2 regions of the Chromobacterium sp. ATCC 53434 genome follow, and region 2 is predicted to be linked to the other one. Evidence: riboswitches for the same ligand, from Rfam matches in the RefSeq annotation. Region 2 holds a riboswitch; the other holds the start of a gene.

Region 1 (11,183 bases), 970 kb from region 2:
CCGTCCTGGCCGAGGACCTGTTGGGCGATTGCGCGCGCAAGGTCTATTTTTTCACCAACACCGGCAAGGTGCTGATCAAGAAGCTCAAGCGCAGCAGCGGCGCGATCAAGGAGGAGATGCCTTATCGCGGCCGCATCCTGGAGCAGAACGAGGGCGCCAAGACCGGTGATATCGATTTGTTTATTTAGCCAAGGCGCGCTGGCGCCGGAGGAGGGGGCAATGGCGGGATTTTCCGCGTCGAAGCGCCGCGCGCTGGCGGGCCTGGCGGCCGGCTGCATCGGCGGCTGCGCCATGCACGGCGTCGCTTTCGTCACGCCGGGCGAGACGGTGCGGCCGGTCGAGGTTTCCGAGCAGCGGCTGGTGTACGAATATGCCCACGTCTACGGCGGCGAGCTGTCCGAAGCCGGCAAGCGCGCCGATGTCGCGTGCGGCGTCTCCGGCAGGCACGCCGTCTTGCTGCAGGTGGAAAAACGGGACGCCGAGCGCAGCCGGGCGGTGTTCCGCTGCCAATGAGGGCCGCGAACGCCGAGCCAGGGCGCGCCGACGCCGACCGGACGGAGGCGCGGCCGCTAGCGCTCCAGATACTTCAGCTTGTCCTTGACCTCGGCCCAGTCGGCGTGGTCCGGCAGCGGATCAACGCGCTCGACGATGCTGGGCCAGTTCTTCGCCAACTCGGCGTTGAGCTCGAGGAAGCCTTCCTGTCCCTTGGGCACGTCGTCTTCGGAATAGATGGCGCCTATCGGGCATTCCGGCACGCACAAGGAGCAGTCTATGCACTCGTCCGGGTCTATCACCAGGAAGTTCGGGCCTTCCCGGAAGCAATCCACCGGGCAGACTTCCACGCAGTCGGTGTATTTGCATTTGATACAGGCATCGGTTACAACGTACGTCATTCGTCTACCCTTCTAAAGCTGGATCGTGGTTCGGGATTACCGTCATTTTAGCGGCAATTCGCCGATTCCGTCGGATTCGGCAGCCTTGAACCCGATGTCTTATCCCTCGTACCGGGGCCGTTTCGCGCCCAGTCCCACCGGCCTGTTGCACGCAGGCTCGCTCAGCACCGCCGTCGGCAGCTATCTGGAAGCGCGCAGCCGCGGGGGCCAGTGGCTGCTGCGGATGGAGGACCTGGATCCGCCGCGCGAAGTGCCCGGCGCAGCCGCCGACATCCTGCGCACGCTGGAGGCCTTCGGCTTCGAGTGGGATGGCGAGGTGGTTTACCAGAGCCGGCGCCATCCACTGTACCGCGAAGCGTTGAACCGTTTGATCGATGCCGGCCATGCCTATGGCTGTTGCTGCACCCGCAAGGAGATCGCCGAGCGCGCTCGGCGCGGGCTGGACGGCCATGTCTATCCGGGAACCTGCCGCAACGGCTGCCCGGATGGCCGCGCAGGCCGGGCCTGGCGCTTGCGGGTCGGGGAGGGGGAGCGCGTGCTGCGCGACCGGCTGCAGGGCGAGTATGGCCAGAACCTGGCGCGCGACATCGGCGATTTCGTGCTGCTGCGCGCCGACGGCTTCTGGGCCTATCAGCTGGCGGTGGTGGTCGACGACGCCGAGCAGGGCGTCACCGACATCGTCCGCGGCGCCGACCTTCTGGTGTCGACGCCGAGGCAGCTCGCCGTCTACGACGCGCTGGGCCGGGAAGCGCCGGGCTATTGCCATCTGCCGGTGCTGACCAATGCCGCCGGCGAAAAACTGTCCAAGCAGACGCTGGCGCCGGCGATAGGCGTAGACGACGCCGCGCGCTGCCTGCGCGGCGCGCTGGCGCGGCTGGGGCACGCGCCGCCGGCCGAGTGCGGCGATCTGGCCGAGCTGTGGCGCTGGGCCGTCGCCAACTGGTCGCTGTCCCGCGTGCCGCGCGGTCCGCTGCTGGCGGCGTCCGATTGATTCCATCCGCAAGCTGAATGGCATAAGTTGCTGGCGCCGCACGATTTTTTTTAAAAAAAATCGCCGATGCGACATGTTTTTACGTCAAAACTGTGTTTTAATGCGCCCTTTTTTTCGACGCGGCAGCAGGCGCCAAGCGCCGCCGGCCGGCCGGATGTTCCGGTTTCGTCTATCGTGAAGCCAGCGGCGCGAGCCGGCTGGCGCTGTTTGCCACTTCCCGCATGTTTGACGCCAGGCCCGGCCGCCTGGCGCGCGATGCTTTCGTTCGCGACGGAGAATCAGGTTTGAGCGAAAACCGTTCCACCCACAATAAAGGCTCGCTCGGAGTCTGGATGTGCACCGCCCTGGTAGTGGGCAATATGATAGGTTCCGGCGTGTTTTTGCTGCCGGCTTCGCTGGCGCCGTTCGGCGGCGTATCGATGCTGGGCTGGCTCTTGACCTCCGGCGGCGCCATCTGCCTGGCGCTGGTGTTTGCCCGCCTGTCGGCCATCCTGCCGCGCGAAGGCGGTCCGTACGCCTACATTCACGCCGGCTTCGGCGATTTCGCCGGTTTCTGGATAGCCTGGGGCTACTGGATCGCGCTGTGGGCCGGCAATGCCGCGCTGGCCGTGGCCGCCACCAGTTATATGCAGGTCTTCTTTCCGGCGCTGGGCCATGACGAGCCGCTGGCCGGCGCCGTCGCCATCGGCCTGATCTGGATCGTCACCTGGATCAACAGCCGCGGCGCGCGCAGCTCCGGCATGGTCGCGGTGGTGACCACATTGCTGAAATTGCTGCCGCTGGCGGCGGTCACCTTTATCGGCTTCTTCCATTTCCAGCCGGACAATCTGGCGTTCAATCCGCACCACAAGCCGCTGCTGTCCTCGCTGTCGGCGACGATGGCGCTGACGCTGTGGGCCTTCCTGGGACTGGAGTCGGCCTCGGTGCCGGCCGGCGACGTGGTGGAACCGGAGAAGACCATCCCGCGCGCCACCGTGATCGGCACGCTGCTGGCCACCGTGCTCTACATCCTGTCCACGGTATCGTTGATGGGCTTGATGCCGGCCGACGTGCTGGCGGCCTCCCAGGCACCGTTCGCCGACGCCGCGCGGCTGATGTGGGGCGACTGGGGCTATTGGGCGGTCGGCTTCGGCGCGGTGGTGTCCTGCTTCGGCGCGCTGAACGGCTGGAGCCTGATGCAGGCGCATGTGCCGGCGGCGGCGGCCAAGGACGGCCTGTTCCCCAGCCGTTTCGGCCAGCGCAACGCGGCCGGCGTGCCCATCTTCGGCCTCTTGCTGTCCAGCGGCCTGGTCACCGTGCTGATGGCGATGAAGTACGCCGGCGGCGACAGCGGCGTCAAGATCTTCGAATTCATCATCCTGTTGGCCACCGCCACCACGCTGCTGCCGTACGCCTTCTGCTCGATGGCGCTGATCGCCATCATGCTGATGCGCGGCAAGGAGTTCTCCGCGCGCGATTTCGTGGCGCCCGGTTTCTTCGCCGGCATCGGCTTCGTCTACTCGCTGTGGGCGCTGTACGGCTCCGGCGCCGACATCGTGATGTGGGGCATGCTGCTCTTGCTGCTGGGCCTGCCTATCTATGTCTGGCAGTTGAAGGAGCGGCACGCGGCGGGCTAGCCGTGGTAGCGAGCCAAAAAAAGCACAGCTTTTATGCTGTGCTTTTTTCGTTTTCGAATGATTTCGAATGTAAATTTTGAGCGTATTTTTTCCTTGAAAAACATTTTCTCATATCGTTTTAAGTAGAAATAATAACGGCTTGCCAAGCCTGCGCGACTGCCACCATAATCGCCGAATCATACAGGAGAGAGCGGCTTGCTGGCCGCCGCCGAAGGCGCAAGCGCACCCGCAATCGCTCAGGCAAAAGGACTGTATCATCGGGCCGGCGGCAGCCGGTTCGCGCAATCTGGAGAGCGGCGCCGCCACGGCGCCCACCGAAGGGGCTAACGGCTTATACGGCCGGAAAATCTCAGGTGCCGGGACAGAGGGGTGTGGTTGATGAGGCTATCCACACTTTTCTCGAAGGACGCGCGCCATGACGGCTCCGAAACGTACTCCGCTGTTTGAAGCCCACCTCGCCGCCGGCGCCAAGATGGTTGATTTCGCCGGTTGGGAAATGCCCATCCACTACGGTTCCCAGCTGAAAGAACACGAAATCGTCCGCAGCGACGCCGGCATGTTCGACGTTTCCCATATGACGGTGGTCGACATCACCGGCTCCGACGCCAAATCCTGGCTGCAAAAACTGATCTCCAACGACGTGGCCAAGCTCGGCTTCGAGGGCAAGGCGCTGTATTCCGGCATGCTGACCCCGGAAGGTACCGTCGTCGACGACCTGATCGTTTATCTGACGTCCTATGGCTACCGCATGGTGGTCAACGCCGGCACCACCGACAAGGACCTGGCCTGGATGGAGGGCCAGAAGGCCGGCCTCGACGTGGCGCTGAAAGTGCGCCGCGATCTGGCGATGCTGGCGGTGCAGGGTCCCCGGGCCATTGAAAAAGTCTGTGCCGTCAAACCGGAACTGGCCGACGCCATCGGCGCGCTGAAAGTGTTCCAGGGCCTGCCGCAGGGCGAATGGTTCTATGCCCGCACCGGCTACACCGGCGAGGACGGCCTGGAAATCATGGTGCCGGCCGATCAGGCCATTTCCTTCTTCAATCAATTGCAAGCCGCCGGCGTCGCGCCCATCGGCCTGGGCGCGCGCGACACGCTGCGCCTGGAGGCCGGCATGAATCTGTACGGCCACGACATGGACGAGACCGTGTCGCCGCTGGAAGCCGGCATGGGCTGGACCATCGCCTGGGAGCCGGCCGAGCGCAAGTTCAACGGCCGAGAGGCGCTGGAAGCTCAGAAGGCCGCCGGCGTGAAGATGAAGCAGGTGGGCCTGGTGCTGGAAGGCCGCGGCGTGCTGCGCGAGGGCCTGAAGGTGGTGGTGGATGGCGTGGGCGAAGGCGTGATCACCAGCGGCACCTTCTCGCCGACGCTGAAACACTCGATCGCCATCGCCCGCGTGCCGGCCGCCACCGGCGCCACCGCCCAGGTGGACCTGCGCGGCGCGCTGACCGATGTCCGCGTGGTCAAGATGCCTTTCGTGCGCAACGGCAAGAAAGTATTCGAATAAACCGGCCGGCGCCGAGGCGCCGCCATCCCGATCATAGCTAGGACTGGAGAAAACCGAGATGAGCAATATCCCCGCCGAACTGAAATACGTCGACAGCCACGAATGGCTGCGCCTGGAAGCCGACGGCTCCGTCACCGTCGGCATCACCGAGCACGCGCAGCAGCTGCTGGGCGACATCGTCTTCGTCGAGCTGCCCAAGGTCGGCGCCGTGCTGGCCCGCGATGAGCAGGCCGGCGTGGTGGAGTCGGTGAAGGCCGCTTCCGACGTCTACTGTCCGATCGCAGGCGAAGTGCTGGCCGTCAACGAGGAGCTGGAAGGCGAGCCGGAACTGGCCAACACCGACCCGTACGGCGACGGCTGGTTCTTCAGGATCAAGCCGGCCAAGGCCGCGGATCTCGACGGCCTGATGGACGCCGCCGCCTACGCCAAGGAAATCGGCGCCTGATAGCCTGACCGCCCCGCCGTCGCAAGACGCCGGGGCGTTGTTTTTTCCGGCGCGGCCTCGTCTAGGCCGCCGCAACGAAGAAAGTCCCAAGCATGTCGCTCTCCGAACTCTTCAATCGCCACGAATTCATCGCCCGCCACATCGGGCCGTCAGACGCCGAGCGCGCCGAGATGCTGGCCGCCGTCGGCGTGCCGTCGATAGACGCGCTGGTCGACCAGACGCTGCCGGCCGACATCCGCCTGAACCGCCGGCTGGACCTGCCGGCGCCGCAGCCGGAAGCCGAGGCGCTGGCCGCGCTGAAGGCCGTGGCGTCCAAGAACATCGTCAACAAATCCTTTATCGGCCTGGGTTACTACCCGGTGCTGACGCCCACCGTCATCCTGCGCAATGTGCTGGAAAACCCGGGCTGGTATACCGCTTACACGCCGTACCAGGCTGAGATCGCCCAGGGCCGGCTGGAGGCGTTGTTGAACTTCCAGCAGATGGTGATAGACCTGACCGGCCTGGAAATGGCCAACGCGTCCTTGCTGGACGAGGCCACCGCCGCCGCCGAGGCGATGGCGATGGCGAAACGCGTGTCCAAGTCCAAATCCGTCAGCTTCTTCGTCGACAGCCGCGTGCTGCCGCAGACGCTGGACGTGATGAAGACCCGCGCCAAGTACTTCGGTTTCGAGCTGGTGTCGGGCCACCCGGAGGAGGCCGGCAACGGCGACTATTTCGGCGCGCTGTTCCAGTATCCGGGCGAGGCCGGCGACCTGATCGATCTGACTCCGCACATCGCCGCGATCAAGGCCAAGGGCGGCGTCGTCGCCGTCGCCGCCGACGTGATGGCGCTGGTGGCGCTGAAGTCGCCGGCCGAGATGGGCGCCGACATCGCGCTGGGCAATACCCAGCGCTTCGGCGTGCCGATGGGCTTCGGCGGTCCGCACGCCGCCTACTTCGCGTTCCGCGACGAGATGAAGCGCTCGGCGCCGGGCCGCATCATCGGCGTGTCCATCGACGCCAAGGGCAAGACCGCGCTGCGGATGGCGCTGCAGACCCGCGAACAGCACATCCGCCGCGAGAAGGCCAACTCCAACATCTGTACCAGCCAGGTATTGTTGGCGAATATCGCCGGCCTGTACGCCGTCTACCACGGCGCAGAGGGCGTCAAGCGCATCGCCGCCCGCATCCACCGTCTGGCGGCGATCTTCGCCCACGCGGTGAAGGAAGCAGGCGGCAAGCTGGTCTTCGACCGCTTCTTCGACACCGTGCAGGTGGACGCGGCCAAGGCCGACGCCATCTACGCCGCCGCGCTGGCCGCCGGCTACAATCTGCGCCGCGCCGGCAAGACCGTGTTGGGCGTGGCCTTCCACGAAGCGGCCACCGAAGCCGACCTGTCCCGGCTGATCGAGCTGTTCACCGGCAAGCCGGCCGACCTGGCCCAGCTTGACGCCGCCGCCCAGGACGCGATTCCGGCAGCGCTCAAGCGCGAATCGGCCATCCTGAGCCACCCGGTGTTCAACACCCACCATAGCGAGCACGAGATGCTGCGCTATATGAAGAAGCTGGAAAACCGCGATCTGGCGATGAACCACTCGATGATCTCGCTGGGCAGCTGCACGATGAAGCTGAACGCCACCAGCGAGATGATTCCGATCACCTGGCCGGAATTCGCCAATATGCACCCGTTCGCGCCGCGCGAGCAGACGGTCGGCTATCTGCAGCTGATCGAGGGTCTGCAGACGCAGTTGAAGGCGATCACCGGCTTCGATGCGATCTCGATGCAGCCGAACTCCGGCGCCCAGGGCGAGTACGCCGGCCTGCTGGCGATCAGCCGTTACCACGAGTCGCGCGGAGAGGGGCACCGCGACATCTGCCTGATCCCGCAATCGGCGCACGGCACCAATCCGGCCACCGCGCAGATGATGAATATGCAGGTGGTGGTGGTGAAGTGCGACGACGCCGGCAACGTCGACGTCGCCGATCTGAAGGCCAAGGCCGAGCAGCACGCCGCCAATCTGGCGGCGCTGATGATCACCTATCCATCCACCCACGGCGTGTTCGAGCAGGGCATCAAAGAGATCTGCGAGATCGTCCACGCGCACGGCGGCCAGGTCTACATGGACGGCGCCAACCTGAACGCCCAGGTGGGCCTGACCCGTCCGGCCGACATCGGCGCCGACGTGTCGCACATGAATCTGCACAAGACCTTCTGCATCCCGCACGGCGGCGGCGGCCCCGGCATGGGCCCGATCGGCCTGAAGGCCCATTTGGCGCCGTTCATCGCCAACCATGTGGTGGCGCCGGTGCCGGGCGCGGTGGAAGGCCAGACCGCGGTGTCCGCCGCGCCGTTCGGCTCCGCATCCATCCTGCCGATCTCCTATATGTATATCGCGATGATGGGCGCCGAGGGCATGAAGCAGGCCACCGAGAACGCGCTGTTGTCGGCCAACTACCTGGCCACCCGTCTGGCCGAGCACTTCCCGGTGCTGTACACCGGCGCCAATGGCCGCGTCGCGCATGAGTGCATCATCGATCTGCGCCCGCTGAAGGCGGCTTCCGGCGTGACCGAAGTCGATGTGGCCAAGCGTCTGATGGACTATGGCTTCCACGCGCCGACGATGAGCTTCCCGGTGCCGGGCACGCTGATGATAGAGCCGACCGAATCGGAGCCCAAGGCCGAGCTGGACCGCTTCATCGCCGCGATGGCGGCCATTCGCGCCGAGATCGCCCAGGTGCAGGACGGCGCGTGGCCGGCGGACAACAACCCGCTCTGCAACGCGCCGCACAGCAAGGCCGACATCGCTGGCGACTGGAGTCGTCCGTACAGCCGCGAGCAGGGTCTGTTCCCGCTGCCCTATGTGCTGGAGAACAAGTTCTGGCCGAGCGTGAACCGCATCGACGATGTCTATGGCGACCGCAACGTGGTGTGCAGTTGCCCCGGCATGGACGCTTACCAGTAAGCTGTGTCGGCGACACCGCGCCCCGCATAGCCTGCGGGGCGTTTTTTTTGCCGCAGGCGCCGGCCATCGATAGCGGGGCCGATGCCGGGCGTGACGGCATATTGTTATTTCCAAATTGGATAAGTATTAATACTTAACTCCCTATCGAGATAGGTATTAATACTTAGCCTCTTTCCCGCATTTGGCAGCCTGGATAGCCAGCATCTGCATAAATTTGGCCTTCTTAAAAATATCAACATTGTCACAATGTCCTAAGCTGACTACTACTTAGATAAGTGGTGGTACTTAGTCGGCTCGGCATCATCGTCGGCGGGTACCGGTTTTGGCAGGCAGGCAAAGCAGGGGCAAGCGAGATGGGTGCTGCAGATTTTGACGGATACTATCGCAATAACGGTTCTTTCTATGGAGACAAGCCGTCTCCGTTCCTGGTGCATTATCTGGAGAAGTATGGTGTGAAGGGCACCGGACCCGGGCTGGACCTGGGTTGCGGGCAGGGACGCAATGCGCTGTACCTGGCTTCCTGCGGTTTCTCGATGTGCGGCGTCGACGAATCTTCGGAGGCGGTGGAGCGGCTGAGCGCGCAGGCGGGCGAACGCCGGCTCGACGTCAGCGCCAAGGTGGTCAATCTGGCCAATCTGGAAATCGAGCCGCGGCGCTATCAGGTCATTGTCGCCAATACCTCGCTCGATCATCTGGACGAGGCGTCCGGCCATCGGCTGGCGCAGGCGATGATGGATGGGCTGGTGCCGGGCGGTTATCTGTTCGTGTCGGTTTTCATGGTCAATGACCCCGGTTGCATCGTCGACGGCGGACAAGCCAGCGAGACCGCCGCCTACGTCCGCCATTACTACCGGCCGGACGAATTGCGCCAGCAATTCTCGTCGTTGGCGCTGCTGGCCTACCAGGAAGAGTATGCGCTGGATGTCGGGCACGGCCTGCCGCACTATCACGGCATCGCCAGGTTGTTTGGCCGCAACGACCAGTTGCGGGCCGTCTGAGACAGTCCGACACAGGAAAAGGCGGGGCGCGGGGCGCTCCGCTTTTTTTATTGCCGAATGCGATAGCCGACGCTTTAAACGGTCTAAACGGTTCGTAAGCGAACTATTTCGATGGACCGCCGCCGCGGCGCCTATGCGTCGAAATCCACTGGCGGACGCGATTTGCTTGCTACAATGGCCGCTGCCGCCGAAAAGCGACGATCAGCATTTTTTGATGGATAAATAAAAGGTTAGCGGCAAGCATGCCGAACAATAAAGTGATCTCCTGGCAGGGAGACAAACTGGAAATGCTGGAAGCCCTCAGCTTGCCGGTATGGGTGTTCGATATCGATCACAAGCGAGTGTTCTGGGCCAATGGCGCCGCGCTGCAGCTGTGGGGTGCGGACAGTCTGGCCGAGCTGCGCACCCGCGACATGGCGGCGGACATGTCGGTGTCGGTGGCTCAGCGGCTGGGTCAGTACCAGCAGGATTTCGAGCGCGACAACGCCGTGTTCACCGAAAGCTGGACATTGTATCCCAATGGATTGCCGCAACTGCTGAAAGTGGCGTTCCGCGGCATCCGCGTTGATGGCCGGATGATGATGTTCTGCGAGGCGCAGAACACGCTGAGCGCCGATCCGGCCACGCTGCGCAGCGCCGAGGCGCTGATGCACACCTCGACGCTGATCACCTTGTACGACGGCGCCGGACGGGCGCTATACCGCAATCCGTCGGCGCGGGCCAAGGTGGCGCACGCGGCGGAGGATTGGCGCGGCCGTTTTCTTCACGACGCCGACTGGCAGGCGTTGAAACAGGGCGTGGTCGCCGCCGGAGAGGCGCGCCGTCTGGCCCAGGTGCAGACCCGGCTGGGCACGCGCTGGCACGAGATCGCCGCGCGCGCCTGCCGCGACGCGATTTCGGGCCAGGACGCGCTCTTGGTCAGCGAGGTGGACATCACCGATCTGAAGCATGCCGAGGCGCGCGCCAGCTTCCTGGCCAACCACGATGTGCTGACCGGCCTGCCCAATCGCAACGGCATCCGCAGCGAATGCCTGCCTTATCTGCAGCAGGCCCGGCGCAATGGCCGCGAAGTGGCGCTGATGTTCATCGACCTGGATCGCTTCAAGAACGTCAACGATTCGCTGGGCCACGCCAGCGGCGACGAATTGCTGATCCGCATGAGCGGCCGGCTGACGCAGCTGCTCGGTCACGACGACAAGGTGGCGCGACTGGGCGGCGACGAATTCCTGGTGATGCTGGCGGCGCCTCAAGCCGAGGCCCGGGCCCAGGAGTTGGGGCGCCGAATCCTGCAAAGCCTGGGCATGCCTGTGCGGCTGGGCGGCATGGATGTCAGCGTGTCGGCGTCGATAGGCGTCAGCCTGTGCGGCGATGGCGCGCTCGATATCGAGCAGATGATGCGGCACGCCGATCTGGCGATGTATGCCGCCAAGGATGCCGGACGCAACAACCTGGTGTTCTTCACGCCGGCGCTGGAGGCGCGCAGCCAGGCGCAGCTGGCGCTGGAGCACGACATCCGCCGCGGCCTGGAGCGGGGGGAGTTCATCGCCCATTTCCAGCCCAGGGTCAATGTCGCCAGCGGCCAGGTGGTCGGGGCGGAGGCGCTGGCGCGCTGGCAGCATCCGCAGCGCGGCTTGCTGATGCCGGATACCTTCGTGTCCTTGTGCGAAGACTGCGGCATGATTCTGGAGCTGGGGCGGCAGATTCTGCTGCAGGCGGCGCGACAGCAGCGATCGTGGCGGGAGCGCGGCCTGGACCTGACGGTGTCGGTCAATCTGTCTGCCTGCCAGTTCG
Region 2 (11,183 bases):
AGGTGCGGTAGACGTCGACGGTGCGGTACAGATAGTGGCCGTTCCACAGCAGCCGGGCGCCGGGCGGCGAACGCAGCGCCAGCGCCTGGCGCGGCCGGGTTTCGAAATAGCCGACCTGCACCAGGGTGCGGCCGCCGCCGTCCTCGATGGCGATGCCGTTCAAGGTCATGTGGTTGCGGGCCGACAATTCGGCGGCGGCGGCGCTGGCGTCCAGCTTGTCGCGGCTGGCGTCTTCCAGCAGCTTTTGCATCGCCGGACGCTGGTAGAGCCGGCGCACGATATTGTCGCTGATGCCGAACTGTGCGGTCAGCAGCGCCATCCGCACCGACGCGCCCCAGCTGTACAGCAATTCCAGATTGACCAGATAGGCCACCGCGCCCAGCATGCCGAGCAACAGCGGCAACCGGACGCAGAGGTCCACCAGCCGGCGTCGGCCCGGCGTCGAGCCGGGCTGCAACAGCATGCCGCAGCCCAGCATGGCCAGCGCCATGGCGGTCGGCGGCGCCATCCGGCCGGGATGGGGCAGCATGTCGTGGCGCCAGGCGTGCAGCCGGGGCAGGTCCAGCCACCAGGACTGGCCGCTGAGGAGCTCCAGCAGCGCCAGCGCCGCCAGCGCCAGCACCGCCGCCGCCAGCGGTCGATGCGCCCGCCATTGCGGCCGCCACAGCGCCAGCGTCAGCGCGAGGCCGTACAGCGCCAGACAGAACGCCGTGGAGATCACCATGTGGATGTTTTCCGGAATCAGGGCGGGAGAGCGGGAGAGCCAGCCATCGATGACGCCGGCGCCAAGCAGCATCAGGAACAGTCCGGCCGCCGAGGCCAGCAACCGGTATCGATCGTGCAGCAGCTGGCGTTTGAGTCCGCTTATGGACAGGGTGAGTCTATGCACTGCATTCCATCCTGCGAGCCGGCGCTGAAAGTTCTTATAAGAAATGTTAGGACAAATATCGCCGGGCATCGCCCGCGGGCCGGAATAAACTGGGCGGGCGCGCGGCGCGCCATGTCAGCCGGATGCCGCAATGCCGCATGACTTTGATTTGCCCGACGCCATGTCGACGGTATAGATTGTTCGACGCAGGCACGGGACGCGCCGCGCCAAGACGGCCGCGCCCGGGAGAAGCCAGGAGAAACCGTCATGCCAACGCAAGCATCCGTCCGTTCCACGCTGACCGAGCGCCGCTCGATAGACTTCATTCCCGAGACCGAGCGCCATGGGCGCGTTTTCAGCCAGTTTACCTTGTGGCTGGCGGCCAATCTGCAGATCACCGCCGTCGTCACCGGCGCGCTGGCGGTGGTGCTGGGCGGCGACGTGCTGTGGTCCATCGCAGGCCTGGCCCTGGGGCAGGCCGCCGGCGGCCTGGTGATGGCGCTGCACGGCGCGCAGGGGCCGCGGCTGGGGCTGCCGCAGATGCTGGCCAGCCGCGCGCAGTTCGGCGTCCGGGGCGCGGTGCTGCCGCTGGCGCTGGCCTGCGCGATGTATCTGGGTTTCAACGCCACCGGCATGATCTTGTCCGGCCAGGCGCTGGGACAGTTGCTGAGCGTCGACGATCGTGTCGGCATCGCGCTGTTCGCGCTGGCGGTGATGGCCGCCGCCGCGCTGGGCTACCGCGCGATACACAGGCTGGGGCGGGTGGCCAGCGCGCTCGGCCTGCTGGCCTTTCTGTATTTGTTCATCCGCCTGGCCGGCAGGGCGGACCTGCTGCAACTGGCGCTGGACAGGCAGCATTTCGATCCGGCCGCCTTCTGCACCGCGGTATCGCTGTCCGCCTCGTGGCAGATCGCTTTCGCGCCGTATGTGTCGGACTATTCGCGTTATCTGCCGTCGGCGACGCCGCCGGCCCGGGTGGCGCTGGCGATAGGGCTGGGTTCGGCGCTGGGCGCGCAGATCGCGATGTCGCTCGGCGTGCTGGTGGCCGCCGTCGGCGGCGCGGCCTTCCGCGGGCACGAGGTCGCGTATTTCGTCGGTCTGGGCGCCGCCGGCGCCGTCGCGTCGGCGCTGTTCTTCTGCGTCGCCTTCGGCAAAATCACCATTTCCACGCTGAACGCGTATGGCGGCTTCATGTGCGTCAGCACCATCGCCGCCTCCTTCGGCGGCCGGTCCGCCGCGATAGGTCCGCTGAGGCGCTGGCTGACGGTGGCGGCGCTGGTGCTGGTCTCGGTGGCCGTCGCCGTCTGGGCGCAGCACAGCTTCCTGCCGCTGTTCAAATCGTTCCTGCTGTTGCTGCTGGCCTTCTTCACGCCGTGGAGCGCGGTGAATCTGGTCGATTTCTACCTGCTGTCCGGTGCCAGGACCGATGCGGCGGCGCTGGCGGGCGGCGGCGACGGTCCCGCTTACGCCTGGCCGGGCCTGACCGCCTATCTGGCCGGCGTGCTGCTGCAACTGCCTTTCATCGATTGCGCCTTCTTCACCGGACCGGCGGCGAGACTGCTGGGCGTCGATCTGTCCTGGCTGGTCGGCTGGCTGGCGCCGGCGGCGCTGTACTGGCTGCTCCGCCGGCGCGCGGGCGCGGGGCGGATGGCCGCCGCGCGCCATCCCGGCTAGGTCACCACAGCCGGTTGGTCGACGCGCACAAGGGCACGACCGGCGCGTTGCTGCCGGTGTCCAGGAAGCCGTCGCTGATCCATTGGCCACCGTCGGTGCGGTTCCAGATATCGGTGCGGCCCCAGACGCCGCTGACCGCCTCGCCGCGGACATGGCATTGCAGGGCCACCTGTTCGCCGCGGGATACGCTGCCGGCTATGGCGGCGGAGAGGCTGGGGGCGCTGCGCAGATTGACGCGATTGTCGCCGCCGCCCGGCATCGCGGTGCCGCTGGCGCCATCCGGCGTCGGGGCGGGATCGGCGCCGCCGCCGTAGTTGACCAGCCGGCCGCCGACATTGACGCGGCTGCCGTTGCGCGCCGCGTAGCCCTGGTAGGCGCGGTTGCCGGCGAAGAACTGCCAGCCGCCCAGCCATTTGCGGTTCACCGGCTCGGCCTGGCCCTGGTGGATCAGCGAGAAATGCACGTGCGGGCCGGTGGTGCTGCCGCCGCAAGGCAGGCCGTTGCCTATGGTGCCGAGGTAGGCGCCCTTGGCGACGCGCTGGCCGTCGGCCACCGTGTTCAGCTTGATCATGTGGTAGTAGGTGGACGAGTAGCCGTTGTCGTGCACCAGCTTCACCAGTCCGCTGCCGCCGCGCAGGCAGCTCTTGTAGAGCACGCCGGCTTGCGGCGCCAGCACCCGGCCGTCTCCGCCGGCGAAGTCTATCGAGTCGTAGGGCTGGCTTTCGCCGCTGTAGCCGTGCGCGCCGCCGGTCAGGCTCCAGGCCGCGCCTTCCTGCCATGGCAGACCGAGTCCGGTGGCCTCCGGCGCCAGCCGTTTCTGCTGCCGGGTCTGGCTGAGCCAGGCGCGGCGTTCGTCCGCGCTCAGCCAGTCGGCCGGCGCGGCGGCGAGCAGCTCGGCGAAGCCGGTGTCGCCTTCCAGCGCCAGCTGCCAGCCGGCTGCTGTCTTGCGGGCCAGGAACAAGCGGGACAGCGGCACGCGGTCGTCGGCGCCGGCCAGGGTCGGCAGCGGCTGCGTCGTCGAACCCAGCACCCATTGCTTGTCCCGGCTTTCCCGATTCGTCTCGACCAGCGGGTCCGGCTGAACGCCCTTGGCCAGCGGTGCCAGCGGCGCGAGCGCGGCCGCGGCGGCCCGGCGCAGGGCCGGGTCCTGCGTTTCGGTGGCGGCCTGGGCGGCGGAGACGCCGAGGGCGAGCAGGGCGAGGGACAGCGATGGCATGGCGGCTTTGATCATCACGGACTCCTTTCTGGTTTTAGGCTTGGCCGGACTGCGACCGGCACAGGGACCATATCGGGAGCGGGGGCGGATTTCAGCTGGTCTTAAGGGGTGGCCTCGAGAGGGGAACCTTTTATCGATTCATGAGCGTATTGTTCGCTCTAGGTATTTGTTCGGAATGATTTTCCACGGCGGCGGCATATAAAACAGCTAGGCATGCAAGCATGCTCGAATACTTCCCCGAGCGGGACCGCATGGCGCCGACGCGCCGCAGCGGCTTTCCGTCCCCGGCAGTCTCGTCCCGATTTTCTTTTGATATGTCCGGATCCGGTTCAGGCCTGTTCCGGCTTGGGAGGAACTCATGTCTTCGAATACCCTGCGCATCACGGCCAGCGACAACGAGCTGTACATCATCGCCTATCAATGGGGCGCCAGCTACCAGCTGGCCCATATCCAGAGCGGCAGCGGCAATGCGGTCAACGTGAATGTCAACATCGGAACCGGCAACTACGTCGAGCCGGCGGTGCAGAACGGCGTCAACGGACCGCTGAACAGCACCTATTCGGTCAATCTGCCGGCCGGCGACTATGAGGTGATGGCGGTGGGCATCAACTGGGGCGGGCCGTGGAGTTTCGCTTTCAACGTCAACGGCGGCGCCCAGCATGCCGGCAGCGGAGGCGCCGGCAACGGCGTGGTCTGGTATACCGAGGGCGCCGGGTCCGGCGCCGGCATTCCGATCACGGTCGGGCAGTCGGCGCCGGTGGTCGAGACGGTGCAGGTCAGCACCCATCCGCCGATTCCATCCGGCCTGAAGGTGGCCTTCATGACAGGGCCGAACTCGCCGACGCCGGACGGAGAAAGCAGCACCTGCAATATCGTCAACTACAACGGCCTGAATTACTGGGCGTACTCCTATATCGACAACCGGTATTCCTTCGGCCTGGTGGGTTACCAGCCGTCGACCGGCAAATATGTCGAGCAGGAATTGAAGGGCGGGCGTTACCTGTGGAAGATCACCGTCGATGAAGTCAAGCAGACGGTGACCTTCTACGGCCAGTCCGGGCAGAACGTCACCGTGCCCTGGAGCCAGCTGCCGAAATAACGGCGCGGCGGGGACAGGACGGCCGCTCCCTGAGCGGCCGTTTTGCTTGGGCCGGACTCAGTCGGCTTCGGCGGCCGGGCGTTCGTGGAACAATATTAGCGCCAGCAGGCTGAGGCCGGTGCAAGCCATCGCGTACCAGGCCGGCGCCAGCGGATCGCCGCTGACGCTGATCAGCCAGGTGACGATGAACTGGGCGAAACCGCCGAACACGGTGACGCCGCAGGCGTAGACCACGGCCAGCCCGGTGGCTCGGCCATGGCGGGGCAGGGCCTCCATCACCAGCAGGAAGCCGGCCGGGCAGCCCAGCGCGAGGATGGTGGTCAGCAGCGTCGCCAGCAGCAGCGCGTTGCGCAGGGTCGGCTCGCCCAGCAGCAGGGCGAAACAGGGCAGGGTCAGCAACAGCAACAAGGTGTTGACGGCCAGCAGCAACGGTTTGCGGCGGCGCAGGCGGTCGGCCAGCCAGCCGGCGGGCGGCGACGCCAGCAACATCATCAGGCCGGCGGCGCAGCCGCTGAGCAGCGCGGATGATGGGGGCATGTGCAGCACCTTGCTCAGATAGGACGGCATGTAGTTGGCGATCACATAGGTATTGGCCGACATGCCCATCACCAGCATGCTGCCTAGCAGCAGCGTGCGCCGGTGTTTGCTCGCCAGCCGCAGCAGGCCGGGCTGGCGGCTGGCTTCGGGACGATGGGTCTCGTCTAGCTGGCCGCGGATATACAGTCCGAGCGGACCGATCAGCAGGCCGAACAGAAACGGCAGCCGCCAGCCCCAGCTTTCCAGCGCGTCGACGGTCAGCAGCGCGGTCAGCAGCGCGCCGCTGGCGGCGCCGACCAGCACCGCGGCGCCCTGGGTGGCGGTCTGCCAGCTGACCATGAAGCCGCGCCGGCTTTTCGGGGCGAACTCCATCAGATAGCTGGTCGAGGCGCCGATCTCGCCGCCGGCGGCGAAACCCTGCAGCAGGCGTCCGGCGACGATCAGCAGCGGCGCCGCCACGCCGATGTCGGCATGGGTGGGGGCGAGGCCGATCAGCGCGGTGCCGGCGGCCATCAGCCAGATGGTCAGCGTCAGCGCCGGCTTGCGGCCCGAGCGATCGGCGATGCGGCCTATCGCCAGGCCGCCCAACGGGCGCACCACGAAGCCGATGCCGAAGGTGGCCAGCGCCATCAGCAGTGAGCCGTACTCGCTGTCGGATGGGAAGTACAGCTTGCCTATCAGCATGGCGAAGAAGCTGAACACAGTGAAGTCGTACAGTTCCAGCCAGTTGCCCAGCGCGACGGCAATCAAGGTGCGGCGCGGGGACGCGGGGCGGATGAGGGGAGAGGGGGCGGCGACAGCCAGCGGCTTGCTCATGGCGGCTCCTGTTCTGGGTTGGCCGCCATCGGGCGGATTTTTACTTCACTATTTTATATGATAATAGCATTATTGGTTTATGTGTTGCCCGGCATGCGGGGCAAATCGAGAGCGATGGGGCTCAGTGGCCGATATGCCAGAACAGCGGCTGGCTGAACGGCGCCCACAGCGCCGTGCGCGCGCCGGCCGCGTCCAGCGCGTCGCGGACCCACTGGTTGCAGGTTTGGATAGGCGTGTAGCGGCCCATGGCCTGGTAGAAGGCGTCGTTGTCGTCGTAATGGCGGCCGGGCAGCCAGCGGGGGAGGCCGGCGGCATCGGTCGCCGCGCTGCGGCGGACGAAATCGGCGAGGCGCGCGTATTGGTCCGGCGCCAGCAGCAGCAGGCCGGCGTTTGCCGGTGCTTGCCACAGGTATTCCACGTGCAGCACGGAACGATCATAGGCCAGCGCGGCGAGCGTCTTGCCCGGGGTCAGGTCGGACCAGTTCCGCGTTTCCAGGTAGAAGGCGCGGCTGCCCCAGCCTATGGCGACATAGGGCGCGCCGCCGAAGCGGTCGGACCGCCGGAGCCGCTCGGGCGGGAACTGCGCTTTCCAGTCGGCGGCGGCGGTTTGCGCCGGCAGGACCAGGCTGGTGTGCACGCCGTTGCTGTCCAGATACACCGGCACGCCGGCGGCGGCGGGGCGCGCGTCGCGGTTGGCCGGCAGCAGGCCCAGGATCAGGGCGGCCAGCAGATAGCAGGCGGGCAGGGCGGCGGCGATGGCCGCGCCGCGCCCCAGTGCGCGAAGAAAGGGCGTCATCCGGCCATCATGGCATCGGCGCCGGACCGGCGGCAAGACCGGTTCAGTGGTTGTCGTGGCGGTAGGCGAACACCGGCAGCCGCCATTCGCGCCACAGCGCGGTCATTCGCAGCGCCAGGCCGAAGGCGAAGCTGGCGACGACGTTCCATTCGTGCTGCGCGCCCAGCCAGTTCAGACCGAGATACAGCCCGGCCACCAGCAGCGACACGCTGGCGTACAGTTCGCGCCGGAACACGATGGGGACGCGGTTGCACAGCACGTCGCGCAGAATGCCGCCGGCGATGCCGGTGATCATGCCGGCCATCACCACGATGACCGGGTGGTAATGCATGCCGAGGGCGACGTCGCAGCCTATGATGGTGAACGCCACCAGGCCGAACGCGTCCAGGATCAGGAACAACCGGTTCAGGTGGCGCATATAGCGCGAGATCAGCACGGCGGCGATGCCGCTGGCCACCACCAACAGCACGTATTCCGGGTGCTGGGTCCAGCCTATCGGGTAGCGGCCCAGCACGATGTCGCGCACGGTGCCGCCGCCCAGCGCGGTCAGGAAGGCGATGACGGTGACGCCGAAGATGTCCATGTGGCGGCGGCCGGCCGCCAGCGCGCCGGTCATCGCTTCCGCGGTGATGGCGATCAGGTAGATCAGGGTCAGCATGACGGGGCGTCCTTGCGGATGGCGGTTGCGGGCGCCGCCGGCTTGGCGGGGCGGAAAATCGGCTGCGGGCCGGGCGCGGGCAAAAGCCCGGCGCGCCGCGGGGCGGGTGCGCGGGACAAGGCAGACTCCTGGGTGGATTCCGGGCTACGGAACAGCCTCTCCCCTTGTCCTTTTACCTGAGAGTTGCATGGCCGGCGGCCACTTGCCCCTTCGGTGGGCTGCTCGGGGCAGCCTCTCTCCAATCGGCTTGATTCAATGAAACACTGCGGTACGGCTTGCCTGAGCGATTATGGGAGCTTGCGTCTTCGGCGGGGGCTGCGCCCCTCTCTCCCGCAGTTAGCCGGCCATATTAGCTTTTGCTATTTAAGTCGTCAATGCCGGGCAGGGCTGGGCCGGGTCGCCCCGGCCCAGCGGCTTCAGTGCTTGTCCGGCTCGCCGGCGACGGACTGGGCCGCGCCGTCGGGCGTGCGGCCATTGACCTTGGCCGGCCCCTTGCGGGGCGCCGCCGGCTTGGCCGCCGCCGCTTTGGGCTGGGCGTCGCCGGCGGTCTTGGCGGCGCTCTTGCGCCCGACCGTAGGCTTGACGGCTCCAGTCGCCGGTTTGGCCGCCTTGACCGCGGCGCCGTCGGATGCCGCCGGCGCCTTGCCGGAGACGGCGGGCTTGGCAGCTGTCGTCTTGGCCGAACTCGCCGGTTTGACGGCCTTGGCCGCGCTTCCGCCCGATGTCGCTTGCGCTTTGGCGGGTTTGGCCGCGGCCTTGCGCCGGCTCGCCGGCTTGACGGTCTTGGCCGGCGCCTTGCCCGGGGAGGCCGTCGGAGGTGCCGTCTCCTGGCTTGTCGGCGGCGCGGCTGCCGGCGTCTGCAGCGCCAGCGCCGAGGCGACTTCGTCCAGCCGCGCCTGGTGGATGGGCGCGATGGCGCCGCGCAGCGCCAGCAAGTCGCGGGCCAGCAGCCAGGCCTGATGGCGGCGGCGCGGATCGGGCAGCAGCAGGGCGAGGCCGCGCAGCGCGCGCGGCGCGTCCAGCCGCACCAGCGCCACCTGGCGCCGCACGATGTCCTTCAGCTGCATCAGCGTCAGCGGATACTCGTGTCGCACGTCGCGCATCACGCGGCGGATCGCGTTGAACGGCCGCTCGTCTACGACGCCGCCGCCGTTGCTGACATAGAGCAGCAGCCGCACGAAGCCGTCGGCCAGCGTGCCTTGTTCAAAGCCCGGATCCAGCGCCTCGCGCTTCAGCCGCGCCAGTTCGCGGCTTTCCCAGGCCAGGGCCCGGCTGCGCGGTTCGCTGGCGGGCGTGACGCCGACCAGGGTCGCCAGTTGAGGCGATTCGTAGATGGCGTGGAACAGCTGTTCCTGGGCGGCGTCGCGCAGATCGCGGTAGTGGTCCAGCGATTGAACGACGAAGTCGGACAGCTGCTGCTGCCAGCGCCACAGCGGATTGTCTTCGGTTATCGGCCGGCGTTGCTCGCGCACCTTGGCGGCCAGATCCGGCAGCCACCACAGCCACGGGTTTTTCGGCGAGATCAGCGTCCGCTCCAGCCGGGCCGGATGCCATTCGCGCAGCAGGCGGGCGCTGGTCTCGTTGCTGAGCGCGCGCACCGCCGGAGACAGGTAGCGGTCGTATACGCCCTGGTTGATCTCGGACACCCGCTTGACGACCTCGAAGGCGCGCTCGTCGTCGCGGCCGTCGTCCAGCGCCAGGATATCCGGCACGTCGCGCGCCTCGAAGCGGATGATGTAGCGCCCCTCGATGTATTCCAGGCCCGGCGCGTCCGGGGCGATGTCATCGATGACGGCCTCGTACAGCCCCGGCGCCAGCACGTCTATCAGGTCCAGCGCGCTGGCGAATTCGCTGTGCTCCTTGTTGGCGACGCCGGCGGACACGAAGATGCCGAGGTGGCCGACCTTGTTGTGCAGGCAGTAGACGATGGTCTGTTCGTTGTCGCGGATGTCGTCGACGCTGTCGTACAGGTCGGCGATCCAGTTCAGCGCCTGCTGCGGCGGCGTGATGTTGTCGCCCCAGGAGGCGAACACCACGATGGGGGAGCGGATGTTGCGCATGTCCACCCGCACCTTGCCGTCGTGGCTGGCTATCCTGCCGTGGACCAGCTCGTTGCCGACGAAGAGCTTCTGGGTGATCCACTCCATCTCAGCCTTGTTCAGCAGGTAGTGGCCGCCCCACCAGCGCTCGAAATCCAGGTAGCGCTGCGGCTCGGTGTCCACCTTGGCGTAGAGGTTGTACGACTTCTTCCACAGCGTGTTGGCCGGGTCCAGCTTTTCGAAATTCTCGACCAGATGGGCGCCGTCGAAATGGCCGTTGCCGAGGTCGCCGGCCAGCGAGGCGGCCCAGGTGCCGCCGTTCAGGCCCCCGGCATAGCGCATCGGGTTCTTGCCGCGCACGCCGGCCCAGTACGATAGCGGCGATCCGGCCAGCAGTATCGGGCCGACCAGGTCCGGCGCCACCGCCGCCAGCATCGCCAGCGCCCAGCCGCCCTGGCAGTTGCCGATGACGAAGGGCTTGCCGTCGCTGTCCGGATGCAGTTCGTTGACGCGTTTCAGGAAGTGTCCCTCGGCCTTGGTCACGCTTTCTATGGTCTGGCCGGGGACTGGTTGCGGGAAGAACATCACGAAATAGCAGGGATGACCCTGCTGCAGCGCGACGCCTATCTCGCTGTCCATCTTGAAGCCGCCTATGCCCGGGCCGTGGCCGGCGCGCGGATCGATGACGACGAAGGGGCGCTTGGCCGGGTCGGTGGCCGGGCTGCCGGCCGGGGGCTTGATGGCGGCCAGCGCGTAGTTGGCCGGGTCGGGCAGCTCGCGGCCGTCGACGATGATCCGGTATTCGAAGACCAGCACCGGCGGCTTGCCGCTCTCGCAGTGCTCCAGATAGGTGGCGCCGCGGCGGTACAGCGTGTCCCAGTACAGGATGCCGCGCTGGCAGGCATCCAGCCAGTAATCAAACAACGGTTGAGGGAACGGGAGCTTCCCGCCTTGAACTGCAGCAGTCGACCACATTGCAACCCCTTGTTCTTGAACGGTAGGAAAAGACGCGCGCAGCCTGTAGACGACCTTCGGAAAACGAACGCCGCCGAAGGGCGACCGTGAACGGGCCGCCGGCCGACGACAGGCCATGGCCGTCACTGTACTCGTTATTTGCTGCGATGCAATAAATGCGAACGGTCTGTCGGCGATCTGTGGCGCGCAGCCATCAACTGGCCCCGGCACGCGTGGGGGTTCGAGCCGCGGAGGCCGCCTGCAGTTCCTTGACCATCACCACGCTGGCGTAGGCCTTGTCCGGCCATTGCAGCGGCGCCTCGACGCGTTAGCCGCGTTTGGCGTAGCGCGCCACCAGATGGGCGGCCGGCTCGGCGGTGTCGAGGCGGATGCGGCGGTAGCCCTGGCGGCGGGCCCAGTCCTCGGCGGCGTCCATCAGCTGAGAGCCCAGGCCGTAGCCTCGCCAGACGGGATCGACGCCGAATTGCATCAGCACCGCGCCGTCCGGCTGGCGGAATTGCGGGCA

The links. Region 2 has a riboswitch for glycine ahead of CXB49_RS08600 (trimeric intracellular cation channel family protein). Riboswitches for the same ligand answer to the same signal wherever they lie in the genome.
Region 1: it holds a riboswitch for glycine, as region 2 does, so the genes downstream of both, gcvT (glycine cleavage system aminomethyltransferase GcvT) here and CXB49_RS08600 (trimeric intracellular cation channel family protein) in region 2, are expected to answer to the same signal.

Annotation. Positions count from the first base shown of each region.
Region 1 is NZ_CP025429.1:937,766-948,948, forward strand. Features, by position in the region: gene cheD (chemoreceptor glutamine deamidase CheD) at 1-188, shown strand, start outside; gene CXB49_RS04395 (hypothetical protein) at 220-513, shown strand; gene fdxA (ferredoxin FdxA) at 570-893, opposite strand; gene gluQRS (tRNA glutamyl-Q(34) synthetase GluQRS) at 988-1,884, shown strand; gene CXB49_RS04410 (amino acid permease) at 2,217-3,500, shown strand; glycine riboswitch at 3,672-3,762, shown strand; glycine riboswitch at 3,777-3,875, shown strand; gene gcvT (glycine cleavage system aminomethyltransferase GcvT) at 3,916-5,004, shown strand; gene gcvH (glycine cleavage system protein GcvH) at 5,063-5,449, shown strand; gene gcvP (aminomethyl-transferring glycine dehydrogenase) at 5,542-8,394, shown strand; gene CXB49_RS04430 (bifunctional 2-polyprenyl-6-hydroxyphenol methylase/3-demethylubiquinol 3-O-methyltransferase UbiG) at 8,748-9,392, shown strand; gene CXB49_RS04435 (bifunctional diguanylate cyclase/phosphodiesterase) at 9,635-11,183, shown strand, end outside.
Region 2 is NZ_CP025429.1:1,905,691-1,916,873, forward strand. Features, by position in the region: gene CXB49_RS08570 (diguanylate cyclase) at 1-889, opposite strand, end outside; gene CXB49_RS08575 (cytosine permease) at 1,136-2,542, shown strand; gene CXB49_RS08580 (M23 family metallopeptidase) at 2,544-3,773, opposite strand; gene CXB49_RS08585 (hypothetical protein) at 4,117-4,857, shown strand; gene CXB49_RS08590 (MFS transporter) at 4,915-6,210, opposite strand; gene CXB49_RS08595 (TIGR02117 family protein) at 6,332-7,006, opposite strand; gene CXB49_RS08600 (trimeric intracellular cation channel family protein) at 7,050-7,664, opposite strand; glycine riboswitch at 7,819-7,916, opposite strand; glycine riboswitch at 7,921-8,007, opposite strand; gene CXB49_RS08605 (DUF3141 domain-containing protein) at 8,081-10,627, opposite strand; gene CXB49_RS08610 (GNAT family N-acetyltransferase) at 10,986-11,183, opposite strand, start outside.